DNA from 2 places in the Pseudoalteromonas sp. Z9A4 genome. Region 2 is predicted to be linked to the other one. Evidence: predicted binding sites of a transcription regulator. Region 2 holds the regulator's gene; the other holds the start of a gene.
The links. Region 2 encodes ArgR, which controls arginine synthesis, uptake and breakdown. Its sites were predicted from a motif close to ANTGAATANNTATTCANT; they were not measured.
Positions count from the first base shown of each region.

Region 1: the regulator ArgR is predicted to act here: its motif matches at 2,833-2,850, upstream of gltB (glutamate synthase large subunit).

Region 1 covers NZ_WTLA01000013.1:59,320-63,535, reverse strand. The annotation lists gene gltB (glutamate synthase large subunit) at 1-2,731, opposite strand, end outside; gene GQR54_RS11205 (2OG-Fe dioxygenase family protein) at 3,375-4,169, opposite strand.
Region 2 covers NZ_WTLA01000002.1:167,707-176,271, reverse strand. The annotation lists gene GQR54_RS02465 (DUF3718 domain-containing protein) at 1-151, opposite strand, end outside; gene folA (type 3 dihydrofolate reductase) at 230-721, opposite strand; gene cgtA (Obg family GTPase CgtA) at 795-1,952, opposite strand; gene rpmA (50S ribosomal protein L27) at 2,093-2,350, opposite strand; gene rplU (50S ribosomal protein L21) at 2,367-2,678, opposite strand; gene ispB (octaprenyl diphosphate synthase) at 3,101-4,072, shown strand; gene mdh (malate dehydrogenase) at 4,159-5,091, opposite strand; gene argR (transcriptional regulator ArgR) at 5,317-5,784, shown strand; gene GQR54_RS02425 (Dyp-type peroxidase) at 5,801-6,700, opposite strand; gene GQR54_RS02420 (ABC transporter ATP-binding protein) at 6,749-7,798, opposite strand; gene GQR54_RS02415 (iron ABC transporter permease) at 7,799-8,565, opposite strand, start outside.

The DNA of each region.
Region 1 (4,216 bases), on a different contig from region 2:
AAGCGACTTGCTTAATACGCGAGTTTTTCTCGGTACCATAACGTAGTTTGTCTTCGCCGCCTTCACCAGAGTTTGAACAACCACCTAAGCGGTTCATTGCAATTGCTAGCGCCTCATGCGCTTCTGGAGATAGTGCACCAATACTCATTGCTGCTGAATCGAAACGCTTGTATAGGTTTTCTGCAGGCTCTACATCATCGATGCTAATGCCTTGCTCTGGAATTTTAAGCGCAAGCATGTCACGTAAAGTGGCAATAGGACGCGTATTAACAAGTTTTGCATATTCACTGTAATCACTGTATTCACCAGAACGAACTGCTTTTTGCAGGGTTTGGATTACATCAGGATTATAAGCATGATACTCGCCGCCATGTACGTACTTAAACAAGCCGCCGTGGCTTAATAATTTACGCTTACTTAGAGCGAGTTTGTGTAAGCTTTGCTGATCGTCATCAAAGTCGGTAAAGCATGCGCCCTGTATGCGACTTGCCACACCTTTAAAGCACATTTGTACAATAGCGTCAGATAAACCAACCGCTTCAAACAACATTGAGCAACGATATGACGCAACCGTACTTATGCCCATTTTAGACATGATTTTGTATAAGCCCTTGTTAATGGCTTTACGGTAAGCAAGAGTTACTTCGCAATACGACTTATTAATAATTTTGCTGTCGCTCATCGCAACTAACGATTCATACGCAAGGTATGGATAAATTGCCGTAGCACCAAAGCCTAATAACACAGCAAACTGGTGCGCATCACGCACGCTACCAGTTTCAATGATAATGTTTGATTCACAGCGAAGATTGTTATCAACTAATCGTTTTTGTACCGCACCTACAGCCATAGCTGCTGGAATCGGCAAATTTGCTTCATCAAAGTTACGGTCAGTTAAAATAAGCATGATACAACCAGCGGCTGCTTTTTCTTGTGCTTGGTCACAAATACGCGTTACCGCATTTTCTAAACCTTCTTCAACTGTGTAGGTAATATCAATTTTACAGTAGCTGTAATGCGCTTCATCAGCATTTAATAGCTGCTGCATGTCTGCGTACATTAAAATTGGCGTATCAAACTGTAGGCGCTTAGCGTGGCCTGTTGTTTCGTTAAATACATTTTGCTCGCTACCAATACATGTCGCAAGCGACATTACATGGTTTTCACGCAGTGGATCGATAGGTGGATTTGTTACTTGCGCAAATTTTTGGCGGAAGTAATCATACAACGACCGATGCCCTTCACTAAGCACAGCAAATGGTGTGTCATCACCCATTGAGCCGGTTGCTTCTTGGCCGTTTTCACCCATTACACGAATAACGCTATCAAGCTCTTCGTTGGTATAACCAAACATTTTTTGATATTTAACTAACGTTTCGTCATCAAATGAGCGATTACCGGCGTCTTGCTCAGTAAGTTCTTCAAATGGAACTAAACGCTTAACGTTTTCTTCAAGCCATGACTTGTAAGGGTGGCGAGATTTTAAATCTTGATCGATTTCATCTGAGTGCCAAATTTTGCCAAGCTTAGTATCAATAACTAATAATTCACCTGGACCAACACGGCCTTTTTCAACTACTTCATCGGCAGTGTAATCCCAAATACCCACTTCTGATGCAAGCGTAATAAAGCCATCTTGTGTAATTACATAACGCGCTGGGCGAAGTCCATTACGGTCAAGGTTACAAGCCGCAAAACGACCATCCGACATAACAATACCTGCCGGGCCATCCCATGGTTCCATATGCATAGAGTTAAAGTCGTAAAATGCACGTAAATCGTCGTCCATTGCACGGTTTTTCTGCCATGCAGGTGGTACGAGCATACGCATAGCGCGGAATAAATCCATGCCACCAGCTAAAAATAGTTCAAGCATATTATCTAGGCTTGATGAATCAGAACCGGTTTCGTTTACAAACGGCGCTGCGCTTTGTAAATCAGGAATAAGCGGTGACGCAAACTTGTATGAACGTGCGCGTGCCCACTGGCGATTACCTTCAATAGTATTAATTTCACCATTGTGTGCTAAATAGCGGAAAGGTTGAGCTAAAGGCCAACGCGGCTGAGTATTAGTAGAAAAGCGTTGATGGAAAACACAAATCGCACTCGTCATACGAATATCAGCTAAATCCAGGTAAAAATTTGGTAAATCTGCAGGCATCATTAAGCCTTTATAGATAGTTACCAAACCAGATAGACTTGCAATATAGAAAGCTTCGTCATCAACAATGCGCTTTTCAGCGCGGCGGCGTGCTACATATAAGCGACGCTCTAAGTCTTTAGAACGCCAACCTTCTGGCGCGCTAACAAAAATTTGTTCAAAACCTGGTAATTGCTGTACAGCAATAGGACCCAACATAGATGGGTCGGTTGGCACAACGCGCCAACCTAAAATATTTAACGTTTCTTTTTCTAATTCTTCGCTAAGTATTTGTTTTGCAGCCTGTGCTAAGACAGGGTCTGAATTTAAAAATATCATTCCCACTGCGTAGTTTTTGCCTAAGTGCCAGTTATGTTCACTAGCAATAGCACGGAAAAAGCTATCTGGTTTTTGTAATAATAAACCACAGCCATCACCTGTTTTACCATCGGCAGATATACCACCACGGTGCTGCATGCGATCCAGCCCTGTAATAGCAGTACGTATAAGCCTATGACTAGCCTGGCCATTAACTTGGGCAATTAAGCCAAAGCCACAATTTTCTTTTTCTAACTTTGAGTCGTATAACATAGACCCCTCCCCTTGCTGCACTGTTAGCGTGGATGAACTGCTCGACGATTTGCTAACAGACGGACAAAACTAGCCTCTATCTTAAATAGAGTCAATAGCACTTTGAATACATATTCACATTCTTGAATATTTCTCACTTCATAGCAAGATTTCTTTTTATCATTATTTTTAACATTTAGCGTTATTTTAACCACTATTTTTTCATGACACTGGTGTCAAGTTTAACATATTGTAAAAACAAGAGCCTTCATAGTGACAGCTTACGTAAACGTAAAGCAGGGCGTAAGTGAATAAGTATTCAATTACAGATAAGCTATTCAGTTAACATTTAGATAGTTTTATTCTCTTTTTGTAAATTTTAGGTTTAACCTCCCCCTATTTTGATGATGATGAGTATAGTTACTGTAATTTGCGGCATTTTTAATCTATTAATAATAAATTTTTATTTACTAAGTAAATTTAAAAAGTTCAGCTATAGCCCTAAATTCATATTAAAAATAAATTTCAATTATTTAACACACAAATCTAAGTTGAGATATTATTCACATGACCAATATGCTATTTAAATAGTGTATCCCTATTAATAGAAATACACTATTTAGAGATCGTTAGCTTAGCTTTACTAGCCAACTTTACTAACTTTTTAACTAACTTGATTAAGCACAACATCTGGGAAATATTGGCGTAATATCTTATTTTGGAAAGAGTCGTTGAAACGGCAATTTATAATAATAACAAACCGTTCAAAAGGGATATCATCTTTTAAAGGCTTTATAGATGATACATTATGAAAGACTTCATTATCTCTAATGTGCATTATTTCACCCGGTACTAAGGTTGTGTGGGTTATTTTACGCTGTCCAGCTTTATCCTCATAAAGCGTATTCTCCCCTCCAGTTACATTCTCTCTGCTTACCACCAGTATGCTTAAAAAATGACTACCATCTTGGTGAGTGCCTTGACCTTGAAGAGGATCAATCGACGTCGCCCCTTTTATACCATTTATCTGTATTAAAATTGGTTCTTTGGGATTAATACCCCAAAGCGCAGCCCATGCTTTTACAAATGATTGCACATCATTTCGCGCTAAAAAACCCCTATCTAAAGCCGGATAATACCGTAATTTGTCTGCCATTGTTTGTGCATCATTATAGCTTCCACCTTGCGCCATAGGGCAACCATCAAGGGTATTAATTTCGCCTGATTGATCCAAGTAAATCCACGACATCCTCTTCCACCGCGCGTCAACATAACTATCTCTCGGTAAGTCTTCTAGGTAACGTTGCCATTCAGCTAAGTTAATATGCTCATTGATATCTACTTTACTCCAACTTCTTTGCAAAATATCTTGGGTTACATGTTGTGGCCAGTATGAGTAATAGTTCGGTAGAGGTTGTACACTTGTTACTCTTACGTGTTCGTAATTAATGTTTTTCATTTTTTCCCACTTATATAGATGACAAGCAACATTGCTTATCTAAAGTT
Region 2 (8,565 bases):
GCTTACTACGTAATCGGTTTTTATCGTCTGCCGCAATATATTCACAAATAGATACTGCTAACTGATCTTCAGCATTTGCAGGTGCTGTGTACGAAAACGAACTTACTGCTACAACAACAGTAACTACAACTAGCTTTGGTAATTTAAACATATCAAACCCTTTATGGTACTTTATTCTTATATAGACTGTTTAATATTATACCAACCTACTAAAAATTACGCAATAATGTTAATGTTCTTTATATAAGGTTACGAATTTATAACTAGATTTATTCTTTTCGTCTGGGAGATTTTCTTGCTCTTCTTTTATGCCCCAATTAGCTACTTTATTGTAATCAGGAAACTGTGTATCGCCTTTAACATCTAAATCAATAAAGGTTAAATACAGGCGTTCTGCTTTTGGTAAAAATTGCTCATAAATATTACCACCACCAATAATCATCACTTCTTCAACTGCACAAACTAGTTCTAGTGCGGCCTCTGGCGTAGTTACTACTTCAATACCCTCTGCAGTATATTCGCTGTTTCGAGTAATAATAATATTACGACGCCCAGGTAAAGGACGGCCTATTGACTCAAAAGTTTTACGACCCATGATCACAGGTTTACCCGTAGTTACTTTTTTAAAATGCTGAAGATCTGCTGGTAAATGCCATGGCATTTTATTATCTAGGCCAATTACACGGTTATTTGCCATGGCTGCAATCATTGAAATTATCATAATAAACACCTAGTACTTTATTCTTAAAAAAAGAAAAAGGAGCATAAGCTCCTTTTTAATAAATTCTATTTAATTAACGCTCGTAGACAACTTCTACGTCGTAATCATCTTCATCCCAGTCGTCCCAATCATCATCATTGCCTTTACCTTTAGTGGCTTTTTCATGATAGGTATCCCACTTAAATTCAACTTCTTCATCTTCAACTTGTACAAACTTCTCTTTAGGCATGCTATCAAGTAGTGTCATTATGTTGTGGATTAAAGGTTGAGTATTAAGTTTATTAATTGCTGAAATGTGATAAATATTTTCAGTTTCGCCCAGCTCTTCTGCAATCGCTTCGCATAGCGCTTTTGCTTCATCTTCTGGTAATAAATCTATTTTATTAAACACTAACCAGCGTGGTTTTTCAGCTAATTTAGGACTGTATTGGTGTAGCTCGTTAATAATCGAGAATGCATTATCAACAGGGTTTGAACCATCTACCGGCATTACATCAATAATGTGCAATAACACACGACAACGCTCTAAATGCTTCAAGAAGCGAATACCTAGGCCTGCACCATCAGATGCACCTTCAATTAGACCCGGAATATCGGCTATAACAAATGATTTATTTGCTTCAGGACGTACCACACCTAAATTAGGAATAAGCGTCGTGAATGGGTAATCAGCTACTTTTGGTCTTGCTGCAGATACACTGCGGATAAACGTAGATTTACCTGCATTTGGTAATCCTAGTAAGCCTACATCAGCTAATAATAGTAACTCTAACTTTAAGTTACGTACTTCACCGGGTGTGCCCAATGTTTTTTGACGAGGTGCTCGGTTAGTACTTGATTTAAAACGTGCATTCCCCAAGCCGTGGAAACCACCTTTTGCAACCAAAATTCGTTGACCATCTTGAGTTAAGTCGCCAAGTCCCTCTTGGGTATCAACATCCATGATGCGCGTGCCTACAGGCACCATAACAAATAAGTCATCGGCTTTTCGGCCTGTACAGTTACGGCTACGACCGTTAGTACCACGTTCAGCTCTATGAAAGCGCTCAAACTGATAATCAATTAGGGTATTTAAGTTTTCATCAGCTTGTAGATAAACACTACCACCGTCTCCACCGTCACCGCCGTCTGGTCCACCATCTGGAACATATTTTTCACGACGGAAAGACACGATACCGCTGCCACCGTCTCCAGCTTCTGCGCGAATTTCTACTTCATCTACAAACTTCATGATTACTCACTTTAGGGATTGGCTTGTTTAATAACTCTATTATATACCCAAGCCAACACAAATGCAGGCTTGGGTATATATTTTGACTGACTACAAAACAAAAAACCCCGCAAAGGCGGGGTTTTTAACTACCTTACTGATTACTCAGTTACGATAGTTACGTATTTACGGTTTAAAGGACCTTTTTGTTCAAACTGAACTTTACCATCTGCTTTTGCGAAGATAGTGTGGTCTTTACCGATACCTACGTTAGTACCAGGGTGGAAACGAGTTCCACGCTGACGAACAATGATGCTACCCGCTAGAACTGATTCGCCACCAAAACGCTTAACACCTAGGCGTTTGCTTTCTGAATCGCGACCGTTACGAGTACTACCAGCTGCTTTTTTATGTGCCATTTCTAAGTACCTCTAATTAAGCGCTAATGCTAGTGATTTTAACTTCAGTGAACCATTGACGATGGCCCATTTGCTTACGAGAATGCTTACGGCGTCTAAATTTAACAACCTTAATCTTCTCACCGCGACCATGTGAAACAACCTCAGCTGTTATCTTGCCACCGTTTACGAACGGTACACCGATCTCGATTTTCTCACCATCAGCAACTAAAAGTACTGAATCAAATTCTACTGCCGCACCAGTTTCAACGTCTAATTTTTCAAGACGAATCGTTTGACCTTCAGTCACACGATGCTGTTTACCACCACTTTGGAAAACCGCGTACATAATTAACTCCGTCTGTGCACCCTCAAATCGGCGCAACTAAAATATTCTTCGATAGGGCGCGAAGTTTACGCTAACGCGAAATAACTAGCAAGCCTATTTTGTAATTAAAATGAATAAAAAGTAGCTGCTTTGAGAGCAATTCAATATTTACCCCATTTTATATTAATTAGCCCTTTTGCCAAGCGCTTTTTAACTCTTAGTCGAAATAAATTAATGTACTCAAATATGACCCTCACAGCTTAATATCTAAGCACACCATAAACTGTATATTGATTATCAATTAATCAGTTATCTTGGCTAATTCAGTCTAAATTAAGTACTTTAATAGTGTTTTTTCAATCAATCGTCACAAAATATCGAGCTAGTGCATTTTTTGTTGTACAATCTGCGCCGTTCACACATAAAAATTGGCTCGGAGATCAATGGATATAAAAGCTATCCAGGCGTTAATCGAAAGCGATATGAATGACGTCAATCAACTTATACATGCGCAAATGCGCTCAGATGTGGCGTTAGTTAATCAGCTTGGTTTATATATAGTTAGCAGTGGCGGCAAACGCGTTCGTCCAATGCTCGCGATTTTAGCAGCCAAAGCGCTCGGTTATCAGGGTAAAGATCACATAACACTTGCAACAATTGTTGAGTTTATTCATACAGCAACGCTATTGCATGATGATGTTGTAGATGAATCAAACTTACGACGTGGCACACCTACAGCAAATGCTGAATTTGGTAATGCTGCTAGCGTATTGGTTGGTGACTTTATTTACACTCGTTCATTTCAGCTTATGGTTGGCCTTGGAAAAATGCAGGTTATGCAAGTACTTGCCGATGCAACAAACATTATTGCTGAAGGTGAAGTATTGCAGTTAATGAACTGCAACGACCCAGATACAACCGAAGCCAGTTATATGCAGGTTATTTACTCTAAAACAGCTAAGTTGTTTGAAGCAGCGACAGGCCTTGCTGCCATTATTACTGAGCAAGACCAAACTACTCTCGATGCACTAAACCTATATGGTATGCATTTAGGTACTGCGTTTCAGCTAGTAGATGATGTACTCGATTACAATGCAGATGCTGAGCAGTTGGGTAAAAACATTGGTGATGATTTAGCTGAAGGCAAACCAACGCTTCCACTTATTTATGCTATGCAACATGGTAGCGAGCAGCAAACGCAGCTTATTCGTGATGCAATAGAGCACAGTAATGGTATGGAGCATTTAGAAGAAATTCTATCGGCACTAAAGCAAACTAATGCGCTTGAATTTACAATGCAAAAAGCAGAGCTTGAAGCTGACAAAGCTATTGCGTGTTTAGACTTTTTAGCTGAGTCTGACTATAAGCAAGCACTCGTAAGCCTTGCTCGTATTGCGGTTGACCGCGACCACTAGTTTTAACTAGTTACACAGTGTGAAATTAATTCTGAGCAATAAAAAAGCCTGCAAATGCAGGCTTTTTTGTTATTCTACTTTGGCTATTACGCCATGAAATCAACACCTTCTTTGATGTCTTTTTTCAGTGTTTCAAGCATGTCATTTTTTGCTTTTGTTTCAAATGCGCTTAGTTCGCCGTAAGAAAGAATCTCTTCTACGCCGTTTTTACCTAAACGTACTGGATGTGCAAAGTACTCTGCATCGCCATTTTCAACAGCAACGTAAGCGTAATCTACAACTTCTTCACCCTGTAGGCCTTTAACTAAAGACATACAAAAACGAGCTGCAGCAGCACCCATAGATAACGTAGCTGAACCACCGCCTGCTTTAGCATTTACAACTTCAGTACCCGCATTTTGGATACGTGGAGTAAGTGCAGCAACTTCTTCATCAGTGAAAGAAACACCTTCAACTTGAGAAAGTAGAGGAAGAATAGTTGTGCCTGAGTGACCACCAATTACTGGTACTTTCACAGTTGCTACGTCTACGCCTTTAAGTTCAGCAACAAATGCTTCTGAACGAATAACGTCAAGCGTAGTAATACCGAATACGCGTTTAGCGTCGTAAGTACCTGCTTTTTTGAATACTTCAGCAACGATTGGAACTGTGCCATTTACTGGGTTAGTAATAATACCTACTAACGCTTTAGGACAGCTAGCAACAATGCCTTCTGCTAAAGTTTTGATGATGCCAGCATTTACATTAAATAAATCAGCACGATCCATACCTGGTTTACGTGGCATACCCGCTGGGATAAGAACGATGTCAGAGCCTTCAAGCGCTTTGTTTAATTCGTCTGCGCCAAAGCCTGCTACTTTAACATCTGTTGGGATGTGAGAAAGGTCAACCGCAACACCTGGTACTACTGGTGCAACATCATAAAGTGATAATTCAGAGCCAGCTGGTAAGCCTGTTTTTAATAATAAAGACAACGCTTGGCCGATACCGCCTGCAGCACCTAATACAGCAACTTTCATTGGAATTCTCCGTAATTTGAGGTAGGAAACATTTGTGGCTCTTAAGATAATGAAATTAGCGACTAAAAACAAATTTATCCTGTCTATTTCAAGTATATTTTCGACCATAGTCGTAAACTTTTGTGATTTAACGCATCAAACTGGCAAGTTAACTAAACAACTGCTGCATAATTATTCATTTTTGTGTAGAATTTGCGGCATAAATAACAAAAACGAATAAAGACTATGCAACCACAAGATAAACAAGAAGCACTGGTAAAAGCATTTAAATCACTATTAAAAGAAGAAAATTTTGGCTCTCAAGGCGAAATAGTTGATGCATTAAAAGATCAAGGCTTTGACAATATAAGCCAAAGTAAAGTATCGCGCATGCTAAGTAAATTTGGTGCTGTACGCACACGTAACGCCAAACAAGAAATGGTTTACTGCTTACCAGCTGAAATGGGTGTACCTACGGCTAAAAGCCCATTACGCCAATTAGTAATCGACATTATGCACAACGAAATGATGATCATTATTCGTACCAGTCCTGGTGCAGCACAATTAATAGCACGATTATTAGATTCATTAGGTAAAGCAGATGGCGTACTAGGCACAATTGCAGGCGACGATACTATTTTTATCGCCCCAGCTAAAATATCTGAAATAGACGTAACACTTGAACGTGTTCGCATTTTATTTGATACGGTTTAATAACTAAATTAGTAAACTAAATCTGTTTTAAAAACCCGACTGAAGGTGCAAAAAAAGCAGAACCCATATCGGCTTGAGTAAAATCAAGCCAGTGGTCGTAACAATCTCCTTCCCCTAAACGACTATTAAGTACTTTTTCAAATGCGGTGCCCGTACAAGCGCATGTAATTGATAACATTCCCTGCTCATACACATCGCCATAAGGCATGCTCTGATTTAATAGTAGCGGTTGCCCGTCTTCGTCTTTTAGCTCACTTCGCGAAGCATGGCTGGTTTCGATCGCGGGGGTAATTAGTGTGTTATCAAGGCGCGTACGCCCCATTATTTGTTCTTGCTCACTCAATGATAAGTGCTGCCACATAGTTAAGTCATGCTTATAACGTTGTACATGAATATAACTCCCCTGATCTTCAAAATTACCAGGGTTACTAATTAAAGCCGTAGCGCGTTTTTTTCTTCCATGCGCGGTGTCGCCACCATAAATAAAACCATTAAAATCACGACCATCTAAAAAGCGAAAGTTACGAATTTGCTCTACCAGCTCAACATCGGGGGCAAATAGTTTTAAAATTTGCAGCGCAAATAAATGGTTAACGTCTTCACGGTCAGAGCGAATTTGCACAAATAAATCGCACGGTTGTACGCTCATTTGGTGATCGCTGTGGTTTATATTAGGAAAGCTCTGTAATTCACTAGGAATGAACTCTGGGAGAATATGCGGCCAATACTGGGCGCCAATAGCAACCATACAAGAGAGCATTGATTCTGAAAATTGATCGCTAAACTCTTCTTCAATAGCGCTTACTTGTTTTAACTTTGCGCGAAGTGATTCATCTTGACCATCAAACACATTAAAAAATAAGTGCAAACCGTGTAAGTTTGCTTCAGCACAAATCCCTGATTGCGCTTGCGCCATTGTTATTCCTTAATTTTACAGATAAAAACACAGCGAATAACAAATTAATTACGATTCGAAAAAATTCACCGTGTGAGGTTTTATTTTTATTATAACCTGCTCATCATTTTCAAATGACTGGCCATATTGTGCAGCAACTTCAATTTCTTGTTCATCAATAACAACCGAATAAACATACGCAGAACCAATAAAGCGACGACTTATGATTGTAGCTCGCTTGCTGAACTTGTCACTCTGGTTATCTACCACTAATTCTATTTGATGAGGGCGCACATATATAAGCCCTACGCTTACGCTATGCTTATTTTCAACATAGGACTCGACTAAACCAAATGGTGTTCTGTATTCAGTTGCTGTTAACACTTCTGCGTTCAAGTATATGCCTTGACCCAGAAATTCTGCAACCTCCTTTGAACATGGCGCTGCAAAAAGCTGCTCAGGCGTGCCTTGTTGCTCAATTTTACCGCGATGCATAATGGCAAGTGTATCTGAAAAGGCAAACGCCTCTTCTTTTGAGTGTGTAACAAATACAGCAGATACTTGAGTTGCCTTAATAATTCGACGTATATCGGCAATTAATTCAAAGCGTACTTGTGTGTCGATATTTGAAAAAGGTTCATCAAGTAGCAATAAACTAGGCTTATAAGCTAATGCACGAGCAATAGCTACGCGTTGTTGTTGACCACCCGATAACTGATGCGGGAACCTGTCGGCACAGCCAATTAAATGTACCAGCTTAAGCATTTCATCAACGCGTTGCTGCTTTTGAGCTTTACTCATTTTACTAAGCCCAAATGCAATATTATTTGCCACCGTTAAATGCGGAAACAACGCATAATCTTGAAACATCATGCCGATGTTACGGTGCTCAGGCGAGACAAACGATTGCTCATCACTCACTAATTTACCGTCTATAAAAATAGACCCTTGCTTAGCTTCAATTAAACCTGCAATCGCTTTTAACGTGGTCGTTTTGCCGCACCCACTCGCTCCGAGTAGGCAAACAATTTCATCTTTACCCACCGTTAAATCTAAATTGTGGATAACCTTTGTACCGTTATAGTGATAGCTCACGCCTTGTAAAATTAAACTACTCATTTAACTACGCTGCTCCATAGAACGATTAATAAAATACAAAGGAATAAACCCAACAATAACAATAAATAATGCCGATATTGAAGCAAGCTCTAACTGCTCGTCACTCACATACTGAAATACATGAGTAGCTAAGCTTTCAAAATTAAACGGTCTGAGCAATAGCGCAGCCGGCAGTTCTTTCATGCACTCAATAAATACCAATAACGCAGCAGTAAGCAATCCTCTTCGCAGTAAAGGTAGGTGCACTAAACGCAGTGTTTGTCCTTGGCTTTTACCCATTGATTGGCTTGCCATATCAAGTGATGGGCTAATACGTAAAAAACTCGACTCAATTGCTCCGTGTGCAATGGCGTAAAACCTAACAATATAAGCAATAATAATAGTAAGAATGCTACCTGTAAGCAGTAAGCCAATATCTAAATTATACGGCTCGAGCGCTGTGTTAATGGTGTTCTCTAATAATGTAAGTGGTAACAAAACCGCAATAGCGAGTACTGTGCCAGGCAACGCATATCCTGTGCTTGCTAAACGCCCAGGAATAAGCGGATACGTTTGCTTTGCCACACGCTGATAAAAAACGACAAAAATACTCAACGTAATCGTTATTAGGCTCACAACCCCAGCCACTTTTAAACTTTGCCAAGCGTAACTAAAAAACTCTACATTCCATGCTTTATCAAAGTAGGTAATGGCGTAATTTATAAGTACTGCAATAGGGATTACAAACGCGATAAATAAAATAAAGCTGCAAAATGCCGTTGCGAGCC